2 regions of the Stenotrophomonas sp. FW305-3-2-15-E-LB1 genome follow, and region 1 is predicted to be linked to the other one. Evidence: predicted binding sites of a transcription regulator. Region 1 holds the regulator's gene; the other holds the start of a gene.
The links. Region 1 encodes FliA, which starts transcription of late flagellar genes. Its sites were predicted from a motif close to TAAAGTTTNNCNNNCNNNGGCCGATAA; they were not measured.
Positions count from the first base shown of each region.

Region 2: a site for FliA is predicted at 8,160-8,186, ahead of AC3WL7_RS19350 (methyl-accepting chemotaxis protein). Genes of this name have one in related genera too.

Region 1 is NZ_JBYSZR010000002.1:59,840-71,574, forward strand. It holds gene AC3WL7_RS01960 (flagellar motor protein) at 1-141, opposite strand, end outside; gene AC3WL7_RS01965 (chemotaxis protein CheA) at 289-2,124, opposite strand; gene AC3WL7_RS01970 (protein phosphatase CheZ) at 2,127-2,732, opposite strand; gene cheY (chemotaxis response regulator CheY) at 2,732-3,124, opposite strand; gene AC3WL7_RS01980 (RNA polymerase sigma factor FliA) at 3,182-3,925, opposite strand; gene AC3WL7_RS01985 (MinD/ParA family ATP-binding protein) at 3,922-4,809, opposite strand; gene flhF (flagellar biosynthesis GTPase FlhF) at 4,796-6,490, opposite strand; gene flhA (flagellar biosynthesis protein FlhA) at 6,636-8,696, opposite strand; gene flhB (flagellar biosynthesis protein FlhB) at 8,738-9,868, opposite strand; gene AC3WL7_RS02005 (putative bifunctional diguanylate cyclase/phosphodiesterase) at 10,097-11,735, opposite strand, start outside.
Region 2 is NZ_JBYSZR010000036.1:36,484-48,218, reverse strand. It holds gene AC3WL7_RS19390 (efflux RND transporter permease subunit) at 1-2,903, shown strand, start outside; gene AC3WL7_RS19385 (efflux RND transporter periplasmic adaptor subunit) at 2,896-4,059, shown strand; gene AC3WL7_RS19380 (efflux transporter outer membrane subunit) at 4,046-5,440, shown strand; gene AC3WL7_RS19375 (hypothetical protein) at 5,516-5,743, shown strand; gene AC3WL7_RS19370 (hypothetical protein) at 5,805-6,176, shown strand; gene AC3WL7_RS19365 (DUF5694 domain-containing protein) at 6,179-7,267, opposite strand; gene AC3WL7_RS19360 (hypothetical protein) at 7,434-7,709, shown strand; gene AC3WL7_RS19355 (GNAT family N-acetyltransferase) at 7,725-8,135, shown strand; gene AC3WL7_RS19350 (methyl-accepting chemotaxis protein) at 8,407-10,245, shown strand; tRNA gene AC3WL7_RS19345 (tRNA-Leu) at 10,310-10,395, opposite strand; gene AC3WL7_RS19340 (response regulator) at 10,534-10,914, shown strand; gene AC3WL7_RS19335 (SOS response-associated peptidase family protein) at 10,930-11,735, opposite strand, start outside.

The sequences.
Region 1 (11,735 bases):
GATCGATGCCACGGTGCCGACGATGACGATCACGAAGGCGGCAGGCGACCACAGCGAAGCCAGGCCGGCGCCCTTCAGGATGCTGCCGCCGACCAGCGAGGCCAGGGCGAGAAAGAGTCCAATGAGGCTGAGTCTATCCATGGGTCCGGTATCGGCTTGTGTGAATGGGACTTGAGACACCGGTAGATCGTGTACAGACGGTAGTCACAGTTTTTGGGTCGCCGGGCATGGCCCGGCGCTACCGCGCAGGGCCATCTCGGGTAGCGCCAGGCCATGCCCGGCGGGGGTTCAGCGCAGGCCGTCCACGTCCAGGATCAGGGCCATGCGACCGTCGCCGATCAAGGTTGCACCGGCGTAGCCGCGCAGGCCACGCAGCGCCTTGGGCAGCGGCTTGATGACCACTTCCTCGCGGCCGCGCACCTGGTCCACGACCAGGCCGAAGCGCGCTTCACCGGCCTGCAGCACCACGATGGTCAGCAGGGGGGACGCTGCAGGCGTCACATCCAGCCACTGGCGCAGATCGACCAGCGGCAGGGTGTGCGAGCGGCGGTCCAGCACGGCGCGGCCATCGAACCAGCCCAGCGAGGTGCGCGGGGCGTGCAGCACCTCCATCACGCGCGCCAGCGGCAGCGCATAGACGTCTTCGCCGGCCTGCACCAGCAGCGTCGGCAGGATGGCCAGGGTGAGCGGCACGCGGATCAGGAAGCGGCTGCCACGGCCCAGTTCCGACTGGATCTGGATCTGGCCACTCAGCTCGCGGATGCGCGACTGCACCACGTCCATGCCCACGCCGCGGCCGGAAATATCGGTGACCTGCTGCTTGGTCGAGAAGCCGGGCAGGAACACCAGGTGCAGGCACTCCTCGCTGCTGAGGCGGGCGGCGGCTTCCGGGTCGATCAGGCCCTTCTCGCGGGCCTTGGCGCGCAGCTTTTCCGGGTCGATGCCGGCGCCGTCGTCCTGCACTTCGATGCTGACGTAGTCGCCTTCCTGCTGCGCCGACAGGCGCACGTGGCCCATCCGCGGCTTGCCCTGCGCTTCGCGCAGGTCCGGCATTTCCACGCCGTGGTCGATGGCGTTGCGCACCAGGTGCACCAGCGGATCGGCCAGCGCTTCGACCAGGTTGCGGTCCAGCTCGGTCTCGGCGCCGATCAACTCCAGGTCCACTTCCTTCTGCAGCGAGCGGGCGACGTCGCGGGCCACCTTCGGGAAGCGCGAGAACACCTTGCCGACCGGCTGCATGCGGGTGCGCATGACCGCCGACTGCAGGCGGGCGGTGGCGATGTCCAGCGTCGACACCGCGCGATCCAGCTCTTCGTCGCGCAGGCGGGTGCGCAGGGTCTTCAGCCGGTTCCGTGACAGCACCAGTTCGCCGATCAGGTTGACGATCGCATCCAGGCGCTTGGTGTCCACGCGCACGGTGTGTTCGGCTTCGGCCACCGGCTTGTTCGCGGCCGGCTTGGCGGCCGCGCGCGGGGCGGGTGCCGGGGCCGGTGCGGCGGCCACCGGTGCGGCGGCCACGGGCTTGGCGCCCGGGACGGCGCCACCATGCAGCTGGTCGAGCAGGGCTTCGAACTCGTCTTCGCTGATCAGGCCATCATCGGCCTTCTTCGGCGGCGCGACGGCAGTCGGTGCGCTGCCGCCATGCAGCTGGTCGAGCAGGGCCTCGAACTCATCGTCGGTGATCAGGTCGCTGCCGGCAGCGGCCGGGGTGGCGGCTGCGGCGGCGCTCGATGCGGGGCCCGCTCCGCCATGCACGTCGAACTGGGCGATCAGTTCCGGCGGGGCGTACCCGGGTTCAGTGCCGGCGGACACCGCATCGAGCATCGACTGCAGGTAATCCAGCGACTGCTGGGCGGCATCGAAATGATGGGCCTGCAGCACGGCCTGGCCGGCACGCGCCGCGCCCAGCGCTTCTTCGGCGGCATGGCACAGCTCGACCATGGCGGTGATGCCGAGGAAGCCGGCGCCGCCCTTCAGCGTGTGGTAGCCGCGGAAGACCGCGTTGAGCTGGTCGTTGTCCTTCGGTGCCTGTTCCAGCGACACCAGCTGTTCGCCCAGGCGATCCAGGATTTCCTGCGCCTCGATGATGAAATCGGCAGTGATGTCGTCGGCAACAGCGCTCATGCTTACAGCCCCAGGTCCGACAACAGGTCGTCGGCGTCGTTCTGCGAGACCGCGTGGCGGTCCAGTCCCTTCAGTGCCGGCCCGGCCAGTTCCGGGTCGGTGCGATGCTGTTCCGGCGGCAGGCCGAGCGCGCCAAAGCCTTCGTGCACGCGGCGGACGATGCCCACCACGCGACGGATGATCTGACCGGTCAGGTCCTGGTAGCTCTGGGTCAGGGCGATCTCGGTCAGGTTGTGGCGGATGCGCTCCAGCTGCGCGTCCTGGCCCGGCTGCAGGCCATCGGCACGCAGCTGTTCGGTCAGGGCGCGGCACTCTTCGGCCAGGTCCAGGGTGCGGTGGGTGGCCTGTTCGGTCATCGCCACCACGTGGTCCAGGCGTGCGCAGGCATCGTCCAGCTCGCCGGCCTCGTCGGGCACGGTCGGCAGCTCGCCCAGGGCCTGGCCGAGTTCGCGGGCCAGCCGCGAAAGGCCGCTCATCATCGGCTGGGTGCGCGCGGCCACCAGGCTGTCGATGCGCTGGCGCCAGGCGGCCTCGTCACCGGATTCCAATGCATCCAGGGCTTCCTGCAGGCGCAGGGCAAGGGCGCTTCTGTCGACCTGTGCGTCCATCAGGCGCTCGCCGCCAGGCGTTCGAAGATCTTGCCCAGCTTTTCTTCCAGGGTCTGCGCGGTGAACGGCTTGATGATGTAGCCGTTGACGCCGCTCTGGGCCGCTTCAATGATCTGCTCGCGCTTTGCTTCGGCGGTGACCATCAGCACCGGCAGGGTCTTCAGCTTGGCATCGGCACGGATCGCCTTCAGCAGCTCGATGCCGGTCATCACCGGCATGTTCCAGTCGGTGACCACGAAATCGAACGGCTGGCTCTGCAGCATCGACAGCGCGGCATGCCCGTCCTCGGCTTCGGCGGTGTTGGTGAAGCCCAGATCGCCCAGCAGGTTCTTGACGATGCGACGCATGGTCGAGAAGTCGTCGACGATCAGGATGCGCATGTTCTTGTTCAAAGCAGAGTTCCTTTGTTGTTCACTGCGGGCGGCCGGGGGCAGCCGCCTCGCGCATGTTCATTGTTCGAGGCCGGCGTCGACCGCCTCGAACACCTTGAGCCGGCCGCGCAGGCGCAGCACGGCCTGGCCGTGGATCTGGCAGACCCGCGATTCGCTCACGCCGAGCACCGCGCCGATCTCCTTCAGGTTCAGCTCCTGCTCGTAGTACAGCGAGAGCACCAGCTGTTCGCGCTCGGGCAGGTGGCCGATGGCCTTGCCCAGCTCGCGGCCGAACTCGCCACGCTCCAGCACCTGCTGCGGGGTCGGGCCACCCTGGGCGACCGTATCCAGCTCGCCCTGGTCCTCGATGCGCGACTCCAGGCTCAACACCTGGCCGCGCGAGGCGTCTTCCATCAGGCGCAGGTACTCGGGCAGGGGCATGTCCATCGCCGCGGCCACTTCGGTGGCGCTGGCGGCACGGCCGCTGCTCTGTTCCAGCCGGCGGATGGTGGCGGCCGCGTCGCGGGCACGGCGGTGCACCGAACGCGGCACCCAGTCGCCACGGCGGATCTCGTCGATCATCGAGCCACGGATGCGGATCGAGGCGTAGGTCTCGAACGAGGCGCCCTGGTCGGCGTCGTAGCTTCGCGAGGCTTCGATCAGGCCCATCATGCCGGCCTGGATCAGGTCGTCCACCTCGACGCTGGCCGGCAGGCGCGCCGCCAGGTGGTGGGCGATGCGCCGCACCAGGTCCGAGTGCTGGGCGATGACGTCGGTCGCGCTCGAGCGCTGGACTTCCTTGTACTGGGCTGCACCTTTCATACGGTCACCCCACGCTGCTTGAGGATGCGTTCGAGGAAGAATTCGACGCCACCACGCGGTTCGGTCGGCGCCTGCCAGCGCGCGGTACGGCGGGCGATCTCGGTGATCGCCAGCGCGGCCGGGCTGGACGGGTAGGCCTTGACCACCGGCTGCTGGCGCTGCACCGACAGGCGCAGCCAGTCATCCTGCGGCACGCAGCCGAGGTAGTTCAGCGAGACATCGGCGAGGAACTTCTCGCAGACGCGGGTCAGCTTTTCGTACAGCACGCGGCCTTCGTTGGGATCGCGCACCATGTTGGCTACGACCTGGATGCGGTCCACGCCACGTTCGCGCGACAGCACCTTGATGAGCGCGTAGGCGTCGGTGATCGAGGCCGGCTCATCGCAGACCACCACCACGGTGTCCTGCGCGGCCTGGCAGAAGGTCAGCACGCCGTCGTTGATGCCGGCGGCGGTGTCCACCACCATGATGTCCAGCTCGCGTTCCAGCTCGGAGAACACGTTGACCAGGCCGACATGCTCGGCCGGGGCCAGTTCGGCCATGTGCCGGCGGCCCGACGCGGCCGGGACCACCAGCACGCCGTTGGGGCCCTCGATGATCACGTCTTCCAGGCTGCAGCGGCCGGCCACCAGGTCGGCCAGGGTGAACCTGGGGTTCAGGCCGAGGATGACGTCGATGTTGGCCAGGCCGAGGTCGGCGTCCAGCAGCAGGGTGCGTTTGCCCATGCCGGCCAGCGCCACGGCCAGGTTGGCCGACACGTTGGTCTTGCCCACGCCGCCCTTGCCGCCGGTCACCGCGATGGTGCGGACAGGGCCGAGCGGCTCGCTGCGGGTGGCCGACAGCGGGAAGGTATTGGTCAGCTTGGCGTACTCACGCGACGGCATGGTTCAACTCCGGGTTGCAGGGCATATCGGCCGCTCGGCGCAAATCTTCAAGGCGAAGTACGAGATTGGCTGCACTGGCCCGGTGCAGGTCCTCCGGGACGTCCTGGCCATCGGTCACCCAGGTGATCGGCAGGGCATGGTCGACGGCCACCGACAGGGCGTTGCCGAAGCGGCCGGTCTCGTCCAGCTTGCTCAGCACCAGGCCCTGCAGGTTGGCCGCGCCGAAGCGGCGGACGACCTCGTCCATGTCGCCGAAGCTGGTATTGGCCGGCAGCACCAGCAGGGTGCGCACCTGGCGGGCGGCCCGCAGCCACTGCAGCTGGGCGGCAAGGGCGCGGTCACGCGGGCCCAGGCCGGCGGTGTCGATCAGCACCAGCTTGTAGTCCTGCAGGCGCTCCAGCAGCTGGTCCAGGTCGGTGCCGCTGTTGGCTTCGTGCACCGCGATGCCGAGCTGGCGGCCGTAGCCGTACAGCTGCTCGCGGGCGCCGACGCGCAGGGTGTCGGTGGTCACCAGGGCCACATCGCGCGGGGCGTGCTTCTCGGCGAAGCGCGAGGCCAGCTTGGCGATGGTGGTGGTCTTGCCGGCGCCGGTCGGGCCGACCAGGGCGATCACGCCGCCTTCTTCCAGCGGATCGACCGGGGCGATCGGCAGCTTGCGCGAGATCAGACCCAGCATCAGGCCGCGGCCGCGGTGGGCCTCGGTCTCCAGCGGGATCTGCATGGCCACGTCGCGGGCGAGGCCGGCATCGAAGCCGTACTCGTCCATCAGGTCCAGCGCGGTGGCGCGCACCGCGCTGCCACGCAGGCGCTCGTCGGTGAAGCGGTTCATCTCACGCTCGATGACCTGGCGCATGCCGGCCACTTCCTGGCGAAGCTGGCGGATCTCGCCGTCATCGGCGGCCACCATGGTCAGGGCCGGGGCCGGGGCCAGCTGCGGGGCCGGTGCCGGCGTCGGCGCGGCTTCGGCAAGCGGCGCTGCGTCGTTGGCGGGCGCTGCGGCGGCCGGGGCTTCCACGATGGCAGCGGTGGCAACGGCCGGGGCCATCTCCACCGGCGCTTCCACCGGGGCAGCGGCGACCGCAGGGGCCGGCAGCGGCAGCGGCGGCGGCAGCAGGGCGGCGCTGTCATCTTCCAGTGACGGATCGATCAGGAAGCGGGCGCGGTTGATCGGCGCGGCGGCAACCGCTGCGGCACTGGCCGGCGGCGCGACGATGGCGTCGGCATACGGGGCGAAGATCTGTTCCGGCAGTGCCGATTCGTTGACGCTGGCGCGGGCCAGGGTGGAGGCGAAACCGGTGCTGCCACGGGTCGGCACGATCTCGTCGGCGCTGTCCAGGGTGCGGCCGGTGGCACCGACGGCGGCGCGGGCCAGGGCGGCCACCGCCGAGGTGGTGGCGGCCACCGGCTCGGCGGCCGGGGTCGCGCTGCGGCGGCGGGTCACGGCGGCGATCACGGCATCGGCGGCGCTGCGCGGCCTCGGCGGCGGCGGCGGTGCGATCTCGCGGCGCGAGGCTTCCAGCGCACGCTGCACGGCACTCTCGTCGTAGTGGGCGGCGGCGACGATCTCGATGCCTTCCTCGATCCGGCGGTTGGACAGGATCACGGCGTCGGGGCCATGTTCCTTGCGCACCAGGTTCATGGCCGAGCGCATGTCGGCGGCGACGAATCGTTTGATTTTCATGCTGTGGTCACGGGACGAAGTCGGCGGAGTGGCGGTCGAGGAACGCGGGTGGTCGGTGGTCTGCACGGTTCGGGTTCCCCTTGGAATCTGTCGTGTGGTGCGGTTTGAAAGTGGTGTCTGTTTTCTGGCGCTTGGAAGGCCGGCGTCAGCTGATCGTTCCGACCAGCTTCAGGCGCTTGTCTTCCGGCACCTCGCTGTAGGCCAGGACCGACAGCGACGGAACGCTGTGGCGGACCAGGCGGGCCAGCGCGGCGCGCACCGGGCCCGGTACCAGCACTACTGCCGGCTCGTTTCGCGCTTCCTGCTTGCTGACACATTCGGCCAGGCTCTGGTGCAGTCGCTCTGCGAGTCCGGGTTCCAGCGCGGCGCCGTTGCCCTGCGTGGACTCCTGCAAGACACGTTCCAATTGCGGGTTGAGGGTGAACACCGGCAGCTCCGCCGACATTCCGGCGATCTCCTGCACGATGAAGCGGCCCAGCGCGGTACGCACGGCCGCGGTCAGCGTGGCCGGGTCCTGGCTGATGGGGGCGTGCTCGACCAGGGCTTCGGCGATCTTGCGCAGCTGGCGGATCGGAATGCGCTCGACCAGCAGGTTCTGCAGCACGCGCACCACCGCCGACAGCGGCAGCGCCTTGGGCGTCAGATCTTCGACGAGCTTGGGCGCGCTCTTGCCGAGGTTGGCCAGCAGGTGCTGCACTTCCTCGTGGCCCAGCAGTTCCGGCGCGTGTTCGCGGATCAGGTGGGACAGGTGCGTGGCGACCACGGTGGCCGGGTCGACCACGGTGTAGCCCATGGTCTCGGCCTGGGCGCGCTGGTGCGGCTGGATCCAGGTGGCATCCAGGCCGAACGCGGGGTCCTTGCCGGCGATGCCTTCCAGCGGGCCCAGCGCACTGCCGGGGTCCAGCGCCAGTTCGCGGTCGGGGTGGATGTCGGCGGTGGCCACCGGCACGCCATGCACCAGCACGCGGTAGCCGTTGGCCGGCAGTTCCAGGTTGTCGCGGATATGCACGGAGGGGATCAGGAAGCCCACGTCCTGGGTCAGCTTGCGGCGCACGCCCTTGATGCGCGCCATCAGCTCGCCGCCCTGGTTGGCGTCCACCAACGGGATCAGCCGGTAGCCCACTTCCAGGCCCAGCGGATCGACCGGGCGCAGCTCGTCCCAGCTCAGTTCGGCCGTGGGCGCGGGGCTGGGCTGGCGGCCCAGGGCGGCCAGCGCGGCGGCATCGCCTGACCCGGCGGCATCTTCGGCGGCCGGTGCCTGGCTCTTGCGGTACAGCTTCCAGGCGATGAAGCCGAGGAGGGCGGCCAGCGTCAGGAAAGCGACGTTGGGCATGCCGGGGACCAGGCCGACCAGGCCGAGGATGCCGGCGGTGATCGCCAGTGCGCGGTACTGGCCGAACACCTGGCCGGTCATGGCCTGGGCCATGTCCTGCGAGCGCGAGGCGCGGGTGACCAGCATTGCCACGGCGCTGGAGATCAGCAGGGCCGGCAGCTGCGCCACCAGGCCGTCACCGATGGACAGCAGGGTGTAGGTGGCGGCGGCATCGCCGAACGGCATGCCATGCTGCAGCACGCCCACGGCCAGGCCGCCCAGCATGTTGATGAACAGGATCAGGATGCCGGCGATGGCGTCGCCGCGGATGAACTTGCTGGCACCGTCCATCGCACCGTAGAAGTCGGCTTCCTCGCGGACCTCTTCACGACGGGCCTTGGCTTCTTCACGCGTCAGCAAACCGGCGTTCAGATCGGCGTCGATGGCCATCTGCTTGCCGGGCATGGCGTCAAGGATGAAGCGCGCGGTCACTTCCGAGACGCGCCCGGCGCCCTTGGTGATGACCACGAAGTTGATGATGGTCAGGATGGCGAAGACCACGATGCCCACGGCGTAGTTGCCGCCGATGACGAATTCACCGAAGGCGGCGATGACCTTGCCGGCCGCCTCGTGGCCGTTCTGGCCGTGCAGCAGGATGACGCGGGTGGAGGCCACGTTCAGCGCGAGCCGCAGCATGGTGGTGACCAGCAGCACGATCGGGAAGATGGTGAAGTCCAGCGGGCGCTTCACGTAGACCACCGCCAGCAGCACCATCAGCGAGATGGCGATGTTGAAGGTGAACAGTGCATCGAGCACCGGTGCGGCCAGCGGCACCACGACCATGGCCAGCAGGGCCAGCACGATCAGCGGCGCGCCAAGGCCCTGGCGGATCATCTCCAGGGCGCGGCGGGTGTTGAAGCTGGATGCCTGTGCGCTCACGGGCGGCCTCCCTTGCCGAATTCATCCACATCCACATGCGGGGCGGACGGCATCGGGCCGGTCCGCCAGCTGCGCAGCTGGTAGACGTAGGACAGCACCTGGGCGACGGCGGAGTACAGTCTCACGGGAATTTCCTTTCCGAGTTGCCCCTCCCGATACAAGGCGCGTGCCAAAGGCGGGGCAGAGACAATGGCGACCTTGTTGCCGTCGGCCACTTCACGGATGCGCAGGGCGGTTTCATCCACGCCCAGGGCGACCACGGTGGGGGCGCCCATGCTGCCGCCCTCGTATTTCAGGGCCACCGCGTAGTGGGTGGGGTTGACCACCACCACGTCGGCGGTGGGCACCGCTTCCATCATCCGGCGGTTGGCCAGCTGCTGCTGCATGTGGCGGATGCGGCCCTTCACCTCGGGGCTGCCTTCGCTTTCCTTCATTTCCCGACGCAGCTCTTCACGGGTCATCTTCAGCTTGCGCATCCAGTTCCAGCGCTGGTACGGGGCATCGATGGCGGCCAGCACCAGCATGGCCCCGGCCGCGGCCAGCAGCAGCTTCAGGGTGAAGCCCAGGCCGTGGCCGATGGCCGATTCCAGCGGCTGGTTCAGCAGGCCGCGCAGGCTGTCGAAGCTGGCGGCGAAGACCAGCATGGCCGAGGCGCCGACGAAGCCCATGCGCAGCAGTGACTTGGTGAGTTCGGCCAGGGCTTCGGCACCCCACATGCGCTTCAGCCCGGACAGCGGGTTGAGCCGGTTCGCGTCGGGGACCAGCGACTTGTTCGACCAGCGCAGGCCGCCCATCGCCACCGGCGCCAGGAAGCTGGCCAGCAGGCAGACCAGCAGCAGCGGCCAGCAGGCCATCATCAGGCGCAGGAACAGCATGCCGAAGTGGCCGAACAGCAGCTGCGGGTTCTGCCACAGGGCGGGTTCGGGGCTGAGCGCGGCACGCATCCAGGCACGGCCGCCGGCCCCCAGCGAGGCGGCGCTGGCCATGATGGCGATGATGCCGGCACCGAACACGGCCACGGTCGCCAGTTCCTTCGAGCGCGGGATGTTGCCCTGTTCGCGGGCTTCACGCAGGCGCTTTTCTGTTGGCTGTTCGGTTTTTTCGCCTGCGTCTTCGTTCTCGGACATCACGGGCACTGCGGCTGGGGTTGCCGGGGTGCGTGCAAGAAGTGTTCCGTGATGGCGCTGGCAACCAGTCCCCTGTAGAGCCGAGCCGATGCTCGGCTGCCCTTCGCGGGTGGCCTGACCCAGCCGAGCGCAGGCTCGGCTCTACAGGGGCGCATTCTTTTGTAGAGCCGAGCCGATGCTCGGCTGCCCTTCGCGCGTGGCCTGGCCCAGCCGAGCACAGGCTCGGCTCTACAAGGGCGCATTGCCGTTGGGCGGCGGGCTCTGCGCCAGCTCGATGCGCGGCCGCGGCAGGTCGTGCAGCTGCATGAAGCGCGCCGCATCCACTGGCCGGCCCAGCAGGAAGCCCTGCAGGTAGTCGCAGCCCAGCCGCTCCAGGTAGGCACGCTGGGCAGCGGTTTCCACGCCCTCGGCCACGATGTCCATGTCCAGCGCGTGGCCCAGCGCCACGATAGCCGACACGATCACCACGTCCTCGGCGCTGTGTTCCAGGTCGCGCACGAAGGCGTGGTCGATCTTGATCTCGGTGGCCGGCAGCCGCTTCAGGTACAGCAGGCTTGAATAACCGGTGCCGAAATCATCGATGGAGATGCCCACGCCCAGTGCCGACAGCGCCTGCAGCAGGCGCAGGCTGGTATCGGTATCGCGCATCACCGCGCTTTCGGTGATCTCCAGCACCAGCTGGCGGGGCGTGATGCGATGGCGCTCGAGTACTTCGGTCACGTCCTGCAGCAGGTGCGGCGAGCCGAACTGCACCGGCGACAGGTTGACCGACATAGACCAGCCGTCGTGGCCGGCGTCGTGCCAGCGGCGCAGCTGCGCGCAGGCCTGGTCCAGTGCCCAGCGGCCGATCTCGTTGATGGCGCCGCTGCGCTCGGCCAGGCGGATGAAGCGGTCCGGCGGGATGAGGCCGTGCTCCGGATGGCGCCAGCGGATCAGCGCTTCGGCGCCGGCCACCCTCTGCGTGGCCACCTGGATCTTCGGCTGGTAGTGCAGGAACAGCTGGTCGCTGCTGATCGCCCGGCGCAGGTCGGCCAGCAGGCGGAACTGCTGCTCGGCGCTGTCGTTCATCCAGTCGGCGAACATCACGAAGGCGTTGCGGCCCGATTCCTTGGCCTGGTACATCGCCGCATCAGCAAAGGCCATCAGCTGCCGCTCGCTGGCGGCATGGTCGGGACAGATCGCCACGCCGATGCTGGCGGTCACCTGCAGCTCGCTGTCGGGCAGGAGCGGGGCGCTGCCTACCGCCTGCAGGATGCGCCGGGCCAGAGTGGGCAGGTCCTCGTCGTGCTCGATGCGGACCACCAGCACGAATTCATCACCGCCCAGCCGGGCCAGCAGGTCGTTGGGCCGCAGCAGCTGGCGGGTGCGTTCGGCCACGGCCACCAGCAGCGCATCGCCGGCCTGGTGGCCATAGGCATCGTTGACCTGCTTGAAGCCATCGAGGTCCATGAACATCACCGCGAACCGGCTGCCGCCCTGTTCGGCCTCGGCCAGCGCCTGCACGATGCCCCGCTGCAGCAGCAGCCGGTTCGGCAGGCGGGTCAGCGGATCATGCAGTGCGGCCTGGGTCAGTTCCTGCTGGGCATCGGTCAACGAGGTGCTCAGCATCGAATTGCGCAGGCGCAGCAGTTGTGCCTCCACCCGCTGGTCCATCCAGGACACCACCAGCACCACGGCGAGGATGGCCACGGTGAGCACCACCACCAGCATCGCCAGCCAGGTGTTCTGCAGGCCATCGCCCACCGCCGCGCCGCAGACGCTGCCTTCGGGGAAGCGGGCGGCGGCCATGCCGGTGTAGTGCATGCCGACGATGGCCAGGCCGAGCAGGCCGGCGGCCGCCAGCCGGTCGACGCTGCGGGTGTGCTGC
Region 2 (11,735 bases), on a different contig from region 1:
CCAACGCGCAGATCACCGCCATCTCGCAGACCATCGTCAAGCAGATGCCGGCCGGCATGACCCCGCCGCTGATCCTCAACTACAGCGCTTCCACCGTGCCGGTGCTGCAGATGGCGTTCTCCAGCCCGACCTTGGGCGAATCGCAGATCCGCGACCTGGCGCAGAACACCGTGCGCCCACCGCTCACCTCCATTCCCGGCCTGGCCATCCCCGCACCCTACGGCGGCAAGCAACGGCAGATCACCCTCGACCTCGATCCGCAGGCGCTGGCCGCCAAGGGCCTGTCCGCGCAGGACGTCGGCAACGCGCTGGCCGCGCAGAACCAGATCACCCCGGTGGGCACGGCCAAGCTCGGCGGCAACGAGTTCACCGTGCTGCTCAACAACAGCCCCAGCGACATCGAAGCGCTCAACGATCTGCCGATCCGCACGGTCAATGGCGCGGTGGTCACCATCGGCCAGGTCGCCCACGTGCGCGATGGCTCGCCGCCACAGACCAACATCGTGCGCGTCAACGGCGGCCACTCGGTGCTGATGGCCGCGCTGAAGAATGGCGATGCCTCCACGCTCACCCTGGTCAGCCGCATCCGCGCCATGCTGCCGCAGATCGGCGAAACCCTGCCGCCATCGCTGAAGATCTCGCTGCTCGGCGATGCGTCCACCTTCGTGCGTGAATCGATCAGCAGCGTCGCCCGCGAAGGCATCATCGCCGCGCTGCTGACCAGCGTGATGATCCTGGTCTTCCTCGGCAGCTGGCGCTCGACGGTGATCATTGCAGCGTCGATTCCGCTGGCGGTGCTCTCGGCCATCGCGCTGCTGTCGGCGGCCGGGCAGACCCTCAACGTGATGACCCTGGGCGGCCTGGCGCTGGCCGTGGGCATCCTGGTGGACGATGCCACGGTGACCATCGAGAACGTCAACTGGCACCTGGAGCAGGGCAAGGGCGTGCGCGAGGCCATCCTCGATGGCGCCGCACAGATCGTCGGCCCCGCGTTCGTCTCGCTGCTGTGCATCTGCATCGTGTTCGTGCCGATGTTCCTGCTCGATGGCATCGCCGGCTACCTGTTCCGCCCGATGGCGCTGGCGGTCATCTTCGCCATGGGCAGTTCGTTCGTGCTGTCGCGCACGCTGGTGCCGACCATGGCGCTGTACCTGCTGCGCCCGCACCGGGTCGAGCATGGCGTGGGCCACCATCCCGAAGATGCCTTCCTCAACCATCACGAGGGCGATCATCCGCAGCACCGCCGTGCGCGCCTGGCCGCCACGCTGGTGCGCTGGCAGCAGCGTTTCGAAGCCGGTTTCTCGGCCGTGCGTGACCGCTACCACGCGCTGCTGGGCCTGGCCCTGGGCAACCGCCGGCCGTTCCTGATCGGCTTCATGGCCTGCGTGCTGGTGTCCTTCGCGCTGCTGCCGACCCTGGGCCAGGATTTCTTCCCGGCCACCGAGGCCAGTGCGCTGTCGCTGCATGTGCGCCTGCCGCTGGGCACCCGCATCGAGGAAACCGCTGCTGCCTTCGACCGCATTGAAGCGCGCATCCGCCAGGAAGTCCCGCCGGCCGAGATCGATGCCATCGTCGACAACCTGGGCCTGCCGATGACCGGCATCAACATGGCCTACAGCGCCAGCGGCACCATCGGCCCGCAGGACGGTGACATCCAGGTTTCGCTGAAGCCCGGACACGGTGATGCGGCCGGGTACGAGCGTCGCCTGCGCGAAGTGCTGCCCGCCGCCTTCCCGGGTACCAGCTTCGCCTTCCTGCCGGCCGATACCAGCAGCCAGATCCTCAACTTCGGGTCGCCGGCGCCGATGGACGTGCGCATTGCCGGGCCCAATGCGGCCGGCAACCGCGCCTATGCGCAGGAACTGATCCGCCGCCTGCGCCACGTGCCCGGCCTGGTCGATCTGCGCCTGCAGCAGCCCGATGGCTACCCGACCCTGAAGGTGGACGTGGACCGCCTGCGCGCCAACGGCCTGGGCATCACCGAGCGCGACGTCACCAACAGCATGGTCGCCTCGCTGGCCGGCAGTGGCCAGGTGGCGCCGACGTTCTGGCTGAGCCCGAAGAACGGCATCTCCTATGGCGTGGTGGCCGCCACCCCGCAGTACCGCATGGACAGCCTGGCCGCCTTGAGCGCGTTGCCGGTCACCGGCAGCAGCGGCGTGCCGCAGGTGCTGGGCGGCCTGGCCGAGATCCAGCGCGGGTCCAGTTCGGCGGTGGTGACCCACTACAACGTGCAGCCCACCCTGGACGTGTACGCCAGCGTGCAGGGGCGTGATCTGGGCGCGGTGGCCGCCGATGTGCAGACGGTCATCGATGGCATGGCCAGCCAGCGCCCGCGCGGCACCGAGGTCGGCCTGCACGGCCAGATCGATGCGCTGCATGTGGCCTTTACCGGCCTCGGCTACGGCCTGCTGGCCGCCATCGTGCTGATCTATCTGCTGATCGTCATCAACTTCCAGTCGTGGACCGATCCGTTCGTCATCATCACCGCGCTGCCCGCCGGCCTCGCCGGTGTGGTCTGGATGCTGTTCCTCACTCACACATCGTTGTCGGTGCCCGCGCTGACCGGGGCCATCCTGTGCATGGGCGTGGCCACGGCCAATTCGATCCTGGTGGTCAGTTTCTGCCGCGAGCGCCTGGCCGAACACGGCGATGCCGCCAAGGCCGCGCTGGAAGCCGGATTCACCCGTTTCCGACCGGTCTGCATGACCGCGCTGGCGATGATCCTGGGCATGCTGCCGACCGCACTGTCCACCGAGCAGAACGCGCCGCTGGGCCGCGCGGTCATCGGCGGCCTGCTGCTGGCGACCTGCGCCACCCTGTTGTTCGTGCCGGTGGTGTTTGCCCTGGCCCACTCGCGTAAGCCCCGCACCGTCCCCGCCGGAGAGCCCCTGCATGTCTGATGCTTCGCTGCCGCAGCGTTCGCTGCGCCGCCCCCTCATCCTGGGTGCCGCCATCGCGGTGGTCGTGGTTGCCGCCGGCCTGGGCCTGCGCGCGCAGCAGGCGCACGCCGTGGTGGAATGGACCGAGCGCCAGGCGGTGCCGACCGTGCAGGTCGTCACGGCCGGTGCACAGGCGGCGGCGGGCACGATGACCCTGCCGGCGCACCTGACCGCCTGGACCGAAGCGCCCATCCACGCGCGCGTCGGTGGCTACCTCAAATCGTGGACTGCCGACATCGGCCAGTCGGTCAAGGCGGGCCAGGTGCTGGCGGTGATCGACAGCCCGGAACTGGACCAGCAGATCGCCCAGGCCCATGCGCACCTGCTGCAGGCGCAGGCCGATGCCGCGCTGGCCAAGGTCAGTGCCGAGCGCTGGCAGGGCATGCTGGGCAGCCATTCGGTGTCGCGCCAGGAAGCCGATGAGAAGCAGGCCAATGCGCTGGCGGCGCAGGCCAGCGTGGAAGCGGCGCAGGCCGACTATGCGCGGCTGCAGGAGCTGGGGCGCTACCGCACGCTGCGCGCACCGTTCGATGGCACCGTGACCTCGCGGCAGACCGACGTCGGCCAGCTGATCCGCGCCGATGACAGCGGCCGCGAACTGTTCAACATTGCCGACACGCGCCGCCTGCGCCTGATGGTGCCGGTGCCGCAGAGCAGCGCGGGCAGCATCACGCCGGGGCTGCAGGCCAGCCTGCAGGTGCCGGGCCAGTCCGGCCGCCACTTCACCGCCACGCTGCAGGGTGACTCCAGTGCGATCGACCGCAGTTCGGGCACGCTGCTGGCGCAGTTCGTGGTCGACAATGCCGACGGCGCGCTGCTGCCGGGCAGCTACGCCGAAGTGACCCTGCCGCAGCAGGGCGGCGGCGATGGCGTGAGCGTGCCGTCCGAGGTGCTGATCTTCCGCGCCAAGGGCACCCAGGTGGCGGTGGTCGATGGCAAGGACATCGTCCACCTGCGCGACATCCATATCGCCAGCGACCTGGGCAGCACGCTGCGGGTGGACCGTGGGCTGAACGCGGGCGACCGGGTCATTCCCAATCCGCCGGATGCCCTGCGCGAAGGCGACCATGTGCGCGTGGTCGCCGGTGAGCAGGAGCCTGCACATGCGCGTGGTTGAACGTCGGCTGGTGCTGGTGCTGGGCGCGGTGCTGCTCGGCGGGTGTTCGCTCGCGCCGACTTACCAGGTGCCTGCCGTGGCGATGCCGGCCGGCTATGAAGGCAGTGGCACACCCGCGGCCGCCTCGCCGTTGCCGGCTGCGTGGTGGCAGGCCTTCCAGGATCCGCAGCTGGACCACCTGCAGCAGCAGCTGGTCGAGGCCAGCCCGACGCTGGCGCTGGCCGTGGCCCATTACGATGCCGCGCGTGCCGCAGCCGGTGAAGTGGCGTCGGCCCGCGCGCCGCAGGTCGGTTTCAGTGGTGGCCCGATGCGCCAGCGCCAGTCCGATGACAAGCCGCTGCGCAGTGCCACCCAGCCTGCGATCTACGACAGCAACAGCGCGGCGTTCTCGCTGTCCTTCGACCTGGACCTGTGGGGACGCCTGCGCAACGCCGCTGCTGCGGCAGGGGCGCGTGCCGAGGCCAGTGGCGATGACCTGGCGGCAGCGCGGCTGAGCCTGTCGCAGCAGCTGGCCGGGCTGTACCTGCAGCTGCGCGGCGCCGAGGCGCAGCAGGTGATCCTGCGCGACAGCATCGACGACTACCGGCAGGCGCTGGCCCTGACCGAAGACCGGTTCCGCGGCGAGATCGCCTCGGAACTGGACGTGGCCCGCGCGCGCCACCAGCTGGCCAGCGCACAGGCCGACCTGGACGGACTGGATGCACGCCACGCGCTGCTGCGCCATGCCATCGCCGAACTGGTGGGGGCCCCGGCCAGTGGCTTCGTGCTGGCCGATGGCAATCTGCCGGCGCTGCCGCAGGTTCCCGCGGACCTGCCCAGCAAGCTGTTGCAGCAGCGTCCGGACATCGCCGCAGCCGAGCGGCGGGTGTTTGCCGCCAACGCCGGCATCGGGGTGGCGCGTGCCGCCTGGTTCCCGCAGCTCAGCCTGACCGGGCTGCTGGGCGGGCAGACCTCGGGCGGCGCGTCGGTGCTGGACGTGGGCAACCGCTACTGGGCGCTGGGCCCGCTGGCGGCGCTGCCGGTGTTCGATGGCGGCCGCCGCAGGGCTGCGAAGGCGCAGGCCTACGCCGAGTTCGATGCGGCCTCGGCGCAGTACCGGGCCACGGTGCTGGCGGCGATCCGCCAGGTCGAGGACCAGCTGACCCTGCTGCGCCAGCTGGACGCGCAGCGCGGGCACGAGGACGACGCCGTGCAGGCCGCGCGGCGCGCAGAACAGATCGCACGCGACCGCTACGCCGGCGGCGCGGTGAGCTATCTGGATGTAGTGAGTGCGCAGACCGATGCGCGGCAGGCGCAGCTCGGCCTGCAGGACATCCAGAGCCGGCAGCTGCAGGCCAGCGCAGCGCTGATGGCAGCCCTCGGCGGCGGCTGGGCGCGCTGAGTCCGGCCACGGTCTCAACCTGTGAGAGGGCGGGGCGGAACAATCGCCCCATCGCCACCTCAGCAGGGAAGTGCCATGAGCCGTTGGAACACCCACATCGTCGGCGCCTACGCGCCCGCCAGCATCGGCTGGCTGCTGGCCCTGGCCGGCGGCCTGCGCCTGGAACAGCTGCGCGCGGACCCGCTGGCGCAGTCACTGGTGCCGGTGCTGCAATGGGGCGTGGCCAGCGCACTGCTGGCTACCCTGGCCTGCATCATCGGCGCCAGCGCGGTGCTGTGGCGCAATGGGCGGCGGACACGCTGACCACGCATCTGTAGAGTCGAGCCATGCTCGACTGCTTCTTCTACGAATGACGAGGTCACCGATGTTTGCCTGGGACGAAACCGCGTTTCTTGAATTGTTCGGCGTCGCACCGCGGGTGGGCACGTCCGAGGGTATCGACGTGGAGGTCGCGCATGCACAGGGCAGCGTGAAGCTGCAGCTTGGCTTCAATGCGCTCACCGGTGATGCACGCGTACAGGTGTTTGCGGCGGGACAGGGCGAGCCGGTGTTTGACGGCTGCCTCGCATCCAGCCCGGGCGCGCGGGTGGTCCGCAATGCAGGGGCCGAGTTCGTCGAAATCGGTGGGGCCGGCAGCTGGCCGCATGCGCGCGGCTACGACATGCAGCAGCCCTTGGAGCATGGGCTGCGCGTGTTCGTCTCGCCCGCGTTGATGGTCAAGACGTTCGGCCCGTAGCGTCAGCGTAGCAGCGGCGCCACATCCACCAGCCGCACATCGTGCATCTGGTCCAGGTAGGCCTCGTAGTACCACTTGTGTGACGAACCCACGATGGCCAGCATGCGCGTGCCCGGATGCTGGCCGAGCACGTCGCGGATGTTGGCGACCATGCGCAGGTTGCGGGTTTCCCAATAGCCCACGTAGTTGCGGCCGAAGCCCTCCGGCGACGGTTCGACCAGGGCAGCGCCGAAGTCGCTGTCGTAGACGTTCTGCGCGGTCTGCGGGGAATTCTCGTGGCGGTAGAGGGCCAGCACGCCGCCTGGCTGGGCCACGTTGTCATCGAAGGGAGCAGAGGCCGCGCGGCGGGCTTTGCTGGCGGGGTTGTCCCACGCGCCGCGGATGGCCTTTGCATAGGCCTTCTGCAGTTCCTTCGGGGTTTCCGTATCGGCGGTGTGGTCATCCACCGACCACAGGCGTTCCAGCCCCAGCCGCGCGGCCAGCTCGGCGGCGACCAGGTTCACCTCGTCCTTGCGCAGCACGCGTGCATCCAGGAAGGCGACCAGTTCCGGGGTCAGGCTGTCGGCCGCGCGGCGCTCACTGTTGGGCAGGCGCAGCCATTGCACGATGGCCGAACCGCGTTCGCCGGCGGCCAAGGCCACCGCCGCCAGCCGGCGCCGCTGGGCCGGCGTGGCGTCCTTCGGCCAGGTCGCCAGCATCCGCTCCATTTCCGCATTGGCTTGCGGCACATCCAGCCCGGTGGCGGCCTGTGCCGGTGCGGTGTCGACGCAGTAGGTGCTCACGCTGTCGGCGTAGCGGGTCGGGCTGCGGCGCATGAAATCGCATTGCAGGCCCGATACGTTCTCCACTGCGATGGCCGTGGGCTGCCATGCCTGCAGGCGCGACAGCAGCGGCTCCAGCATCGCCGGCTGGAAGGAATCGGGCAGGGTGGAGAGATGCGGGCTGCCCAGAACGAGGACGTCATTCACGCGGCCGGCAGGCGGTCCCTTGTGCTCGCCCGGGTGGAAGGCGGGGCGATAGGGCGCATCAGCGGCGCCGGCGGCGGCACTGCACAGGCTCAACAACAAGACACACGCGCGACGTTTGAACATGGGCTTCTCCCTGCAATGGATGCATCCGTGATGCAGGTGATGCTGCACGCAGCGACGCGCGATGTAATGGGTCGTTGGTCATTGCAACCTTCCCGGCGCAGCGCGCATCGCTGTAACGGCGGTGGTGGTCCACAATGGCTGCTGCACCCTGCAAACGAACACCGACATGGACGCTGCACTCCCCATCGTGACGATCGCTGCACTGCTCGGTGCGATCATCGGCTTCGTCGGACCGCTCGGCTGGCGCTGGCAGCTGCTGCGGCTGTCGCCGGCGCTGCTGATGCCGGTGGCACTGCATGTCCTGCAGCACACGTCGTGGATCTTCGGTGGCGGCGGTGGCTGGGTGACGGCGGCGCTGCTTGTGTGGGTGGGCAGTCTCGGCTACCTGCCGGCCGTGCTGGCCATTGCCGTGCTGCGCTGGATGATGTGGCGTCAACGCTGACCGCGGAGGAACACGATGCTGGTAAGAGTCGGCAGTCTGGACGAAGCCCTGCAGGTGCTGCAGGGCGTAGGCGAGCTGGGCCAGGAACGCACCCATGCCACCTATGCGCAACGCCTGGCCGGGCGCCGCCACCTGGTGCTGGTGGCCGAGCAGGGCGGTGAACTGGTCGGCTTCAAGGTGGGTTACGCGCTCGATCGCAGGCGCTTCTACAGCTGGGTCGGCGGCATCCATCCGGCCCATCGCCGCCAGGGCATCGCCCAGGCGCTGCTGGAAACCCAGCAGCGCTGGGCAGCCGCGCAGGGTTACGGCTGCATCGAAGTGAAGACCTCGCAGGCCTTCCCGCAGATGGTGGCCCTGCTGGAGCGCAATGGCTACCAGGCCCAGGGCGAGGCCGGGGGCAAGCTGCTGTACCGCCGGGCGTTGTGAAGGCGCGGGCCGTGCAGATCGCCCTAAAGGTGGCGTCCGGCCCGCCGATAACCTGACTGGATCCCGCTCCTGCCTTTCGCTGCTGGACTCCAGGCTGCCCCCGACGGGCGGCCCGTGCTGTGTGTACCGCCTTCCGCAGTCCGCAGTCCAGCTTTACGCGCAAGACGAACAAGGACGCTTCCCCCCGCGCGTCTGCAAGTCCAGGCAATTGATGGCCCCGCCGGGCATCCGCCCGCCGGATTGCATTTCATTGGACTCCGAGGAACCCACGATGCTGATGCCAGGCTTCACGGCGGGTGAGCAGACGCCGGCCGATTCCCATTCCCGTTATTCACCCTGGCGCCTGCTGCTGGGCGCGCTGGGTGCGCAGCGCACCACCACTGATGTGTCCGCGCAGGACCGCCGGCAGGATGAGCTGGCCGCACAGGTGGCTGCCCTGCACCGCGTGCAGGCGGTCATCGAGTTCGCCCTGGATGGCACCATCCTGCAGGCCAACGACAACTTCCTGCAGGCGGTGGGCTACCGCCTTGATGAGATCCAGGGCCAGCACCATTCCCTGTTCGTCGACCCCGAGCATGCCCGCAGCGCCGAGTACCGCGAGTTCTGGGCGCGACTGGCGCGCGGCGAGTTCGACGCCGGCCAGTACCGGCGCTTCGGCAAGGGCGGGCGCGAGATCTGGATCCAGGCTTCGTACAATCCGGTGCTGGATCGCCAGGGCCGGCCGTACAAGGTGGTGAAGTTCGCCACGGACATCACCGCGCAGAAGCTGCAGGCCGCCGATTCGGCAGGCCAGCTGGCGGCCATCGACAAGTCGCAGGCGGTCATCGAGTTCAGCCTGGACGGACGCATCCTGTCCGCCAATGCCAACTTCCTCGCTGCCACCGGCTACACGCTGGAGGAAGTGCGCGGCCGGCACCATTCCCTGTTCGTCGAACCCGACCAGCGCGAGAGTGCCGAATACCGCCAGTTCTGGGAAAAACTGGGCCGGGGCGAGTATGACGCGGGCCAGTACCGGCGGCTGGGCAAGGACGGGCGCGAGGTGTGGATCCAGGCGTCCTACAACCCCATCCTCGATATGAACGGTCGCCCGTTCAAGGTCGTGAAGTACGCCACCGACATCACCGCGCAGGTGCACGAAAACCAGGCCACCCAGCGCGCCGTGGCGCAGACCCGCGAAGTGGTGGCGGCCGCAAAGCAGGGTGACCTGACCCACCACGTGGACATGACCGACAAGCGTGGCCCGATCGCCGATCTCTGCGAGGGCGTCAACGCGCTGGTGGAGGCCATGGCCGGCATCCTCGGCCAGATCAAGTTCGCCGCCGACACCATTGCGGTGGGCGCGAGCGAGATCGCGCAGGGCAACAACGATCTGTCCCAGCGCACCGAGCAGCAGGCCGCCTCGCTGGAGGAAACGGCAGTGTCGATGAAGGGCCTGGCCGAAACCGTGCAGCGCACAGCCACCCATGCACGCCAGGCCAGTGAACTGGCCGGTGGCGCGGCCGAAGTGGCAGCGCGCGGCGGCACCGTGGTCCATGAAGTGGTCTCGACCATGGCGGTGATCAACACGTCCTCGCGGCGCATCGTCGACATCATCGGGGTGATCGACGGCATTGCCTTCCAGACCAACATCCTGGCCTTGAATGCCGCCGTGGAAGCCGCGCGCGCGGGGCAGCATGGCCGCGGCTTCGCCGTGGTGGCCACCGAAATCCGCGAGCTGTCGCAGCGTTCGGCCAGTGCGGCCAAGGAGATCAAGCAGCTCATCGACGCATCGGTGGCCAACGTCGGCGCCGGCACCGCGCAGGTGGAAAGCGCGGGACGCACCATGGATGAGATCGTGCGCGATGTGCGCCGGGTCAGCGAACTGATGACCCAGATCAGCACGGCGGCACAGCAGCAGAGCGACGACATCCAGCAGATGAACCAGGCCGTCGACCTGATCGACCAGGGCACGCAGCAGAACGCAGCGCTGGTGGAGGAGGCTTCGGCGGCGGCGCGCAGCATGGAGGAACAGTCCGCGCAGCTGCTGCAGACCGTGGCCGGGTTCCGGGTGGATGCGGGGCAGGGCGGTGCAGGCGTGCAGCGGACGCCGATGCTGCGCGTCGTGACCTGACGCCGGGGCGGAACCGCCTGCAGAAACGCCAAAGGCCAGGTCGATGACCTGGCCTTTTGTTCGATGGTGCCGGTGAAAGGACTCGAACCTTCATGGGGTCACCCCCGGCTGATTTTGAGTCAGCTGCGTATACCATTCCGCCACACCGGCAGCAGCGGGCTAGTGTAACCGAGCCCGGCGGACCTTCATAGAGGCGCCTCCATACAGGGCCGGAAGCCCGTTGTTTTGTCGGTAATGGCTGGGCGATGGCTATACTGGATCCGGTTGACAGGCGCCGGAGGGAGGCCCATGACTGCGTTGCAAGGCCTGCGGGTGCTGGTGGTCGAGAACGATGAGATGAGTGCCGCCCTACTGCAGATGCAGCTGGTGCAGGCGGGCGCCGTGGTGGTCGGTCTGGCCGAGACGGTTGCCCAGTCTTTGCGCCTGCTGCAGGACACCTCGCCGGACGTGGCCCTGCTGGATTACCGGCTGGCCCGCAACGAGACCAGTGAACCGGTGGCTGCTGCCCTGGCCGCACGCGGCGTGCCCTTCGTTCTGGCCACCGGCATGACCGCCGATCAGTTGCCTGCGTCGATGCGCGGCGGCGTGCTGCTGGTCAAGCCCTACCTGTCGGCGGATCTGTCGCGGGCACTGGTGCGCGCGGTCGGCCGTTCCAGCGCCAGGGCCTGACCGCCGGGCTCAGGCTCAGGCCGCCTCTTCGTAGACGTAACGCAGATCCTCGCGGTCATCGAGGATGGCGTACTGCGTGGCCAGCTGGTCCGGATCGGGGTTGAGCCAGGCATCGAGGTGTTCCGGCCGGATCGGCACCACGCCGCGGTCATGACCGGCGGCAGCCACGTCGGCCGGCGGTGCGTCGGTGATCGCGGCGAAGGACAACAGCCGGCCTTCCGGGCCTTCCCACTCGGCCCACAGGCAGGCCAGCAGCAGATCACGCGGCGGGTCGGGGCGGAATTCCAGCACCACGTCCTGTTCCTTTTCACCGGTATCCAGGCTGCGGCCGGCCATGGCATGGCGCGGCACGTGCTCGTAGAACGCGCTGACCACCACCACGCCGTGGCGCAGGCCGAAGGCGCCGCGCCAGTAGCCTTCCAGGCTGTCGCGTCGCGCGTTGTAGGTGCCCGGGTAGAGCACGTCGTTGCGTGCGGGCTTGTCCGGCAGGCGGCACTGGTAGCGCATCGGCTTGATCACCCGCTGCCCGTTTTCGCTGACCATCACCGGCGCGTAGGTGCCGGGGAAGATGCGGTTGTCGCGCGGCAGCAGCTGCACCCGGTGCAGGTCGTCCAGGCGTGCCTGCGCGCGTTCGATGCGGTTGCTGGCCACGCGCAGGTCGTTGCGTGCTTTCTGTGTCGGCCGCGTGGCCAGGGTGGCGTGGGCGATGTCGCGCCGTTCGCTCTGTTTCAACAGCTCGGCCTGCAGCGCCTGCTGCTCCTCGGCATGCCACTGCTGGATCTTCGCCACGATGTCGCGGCCCTGCCCGGTGCGCGCGCCGG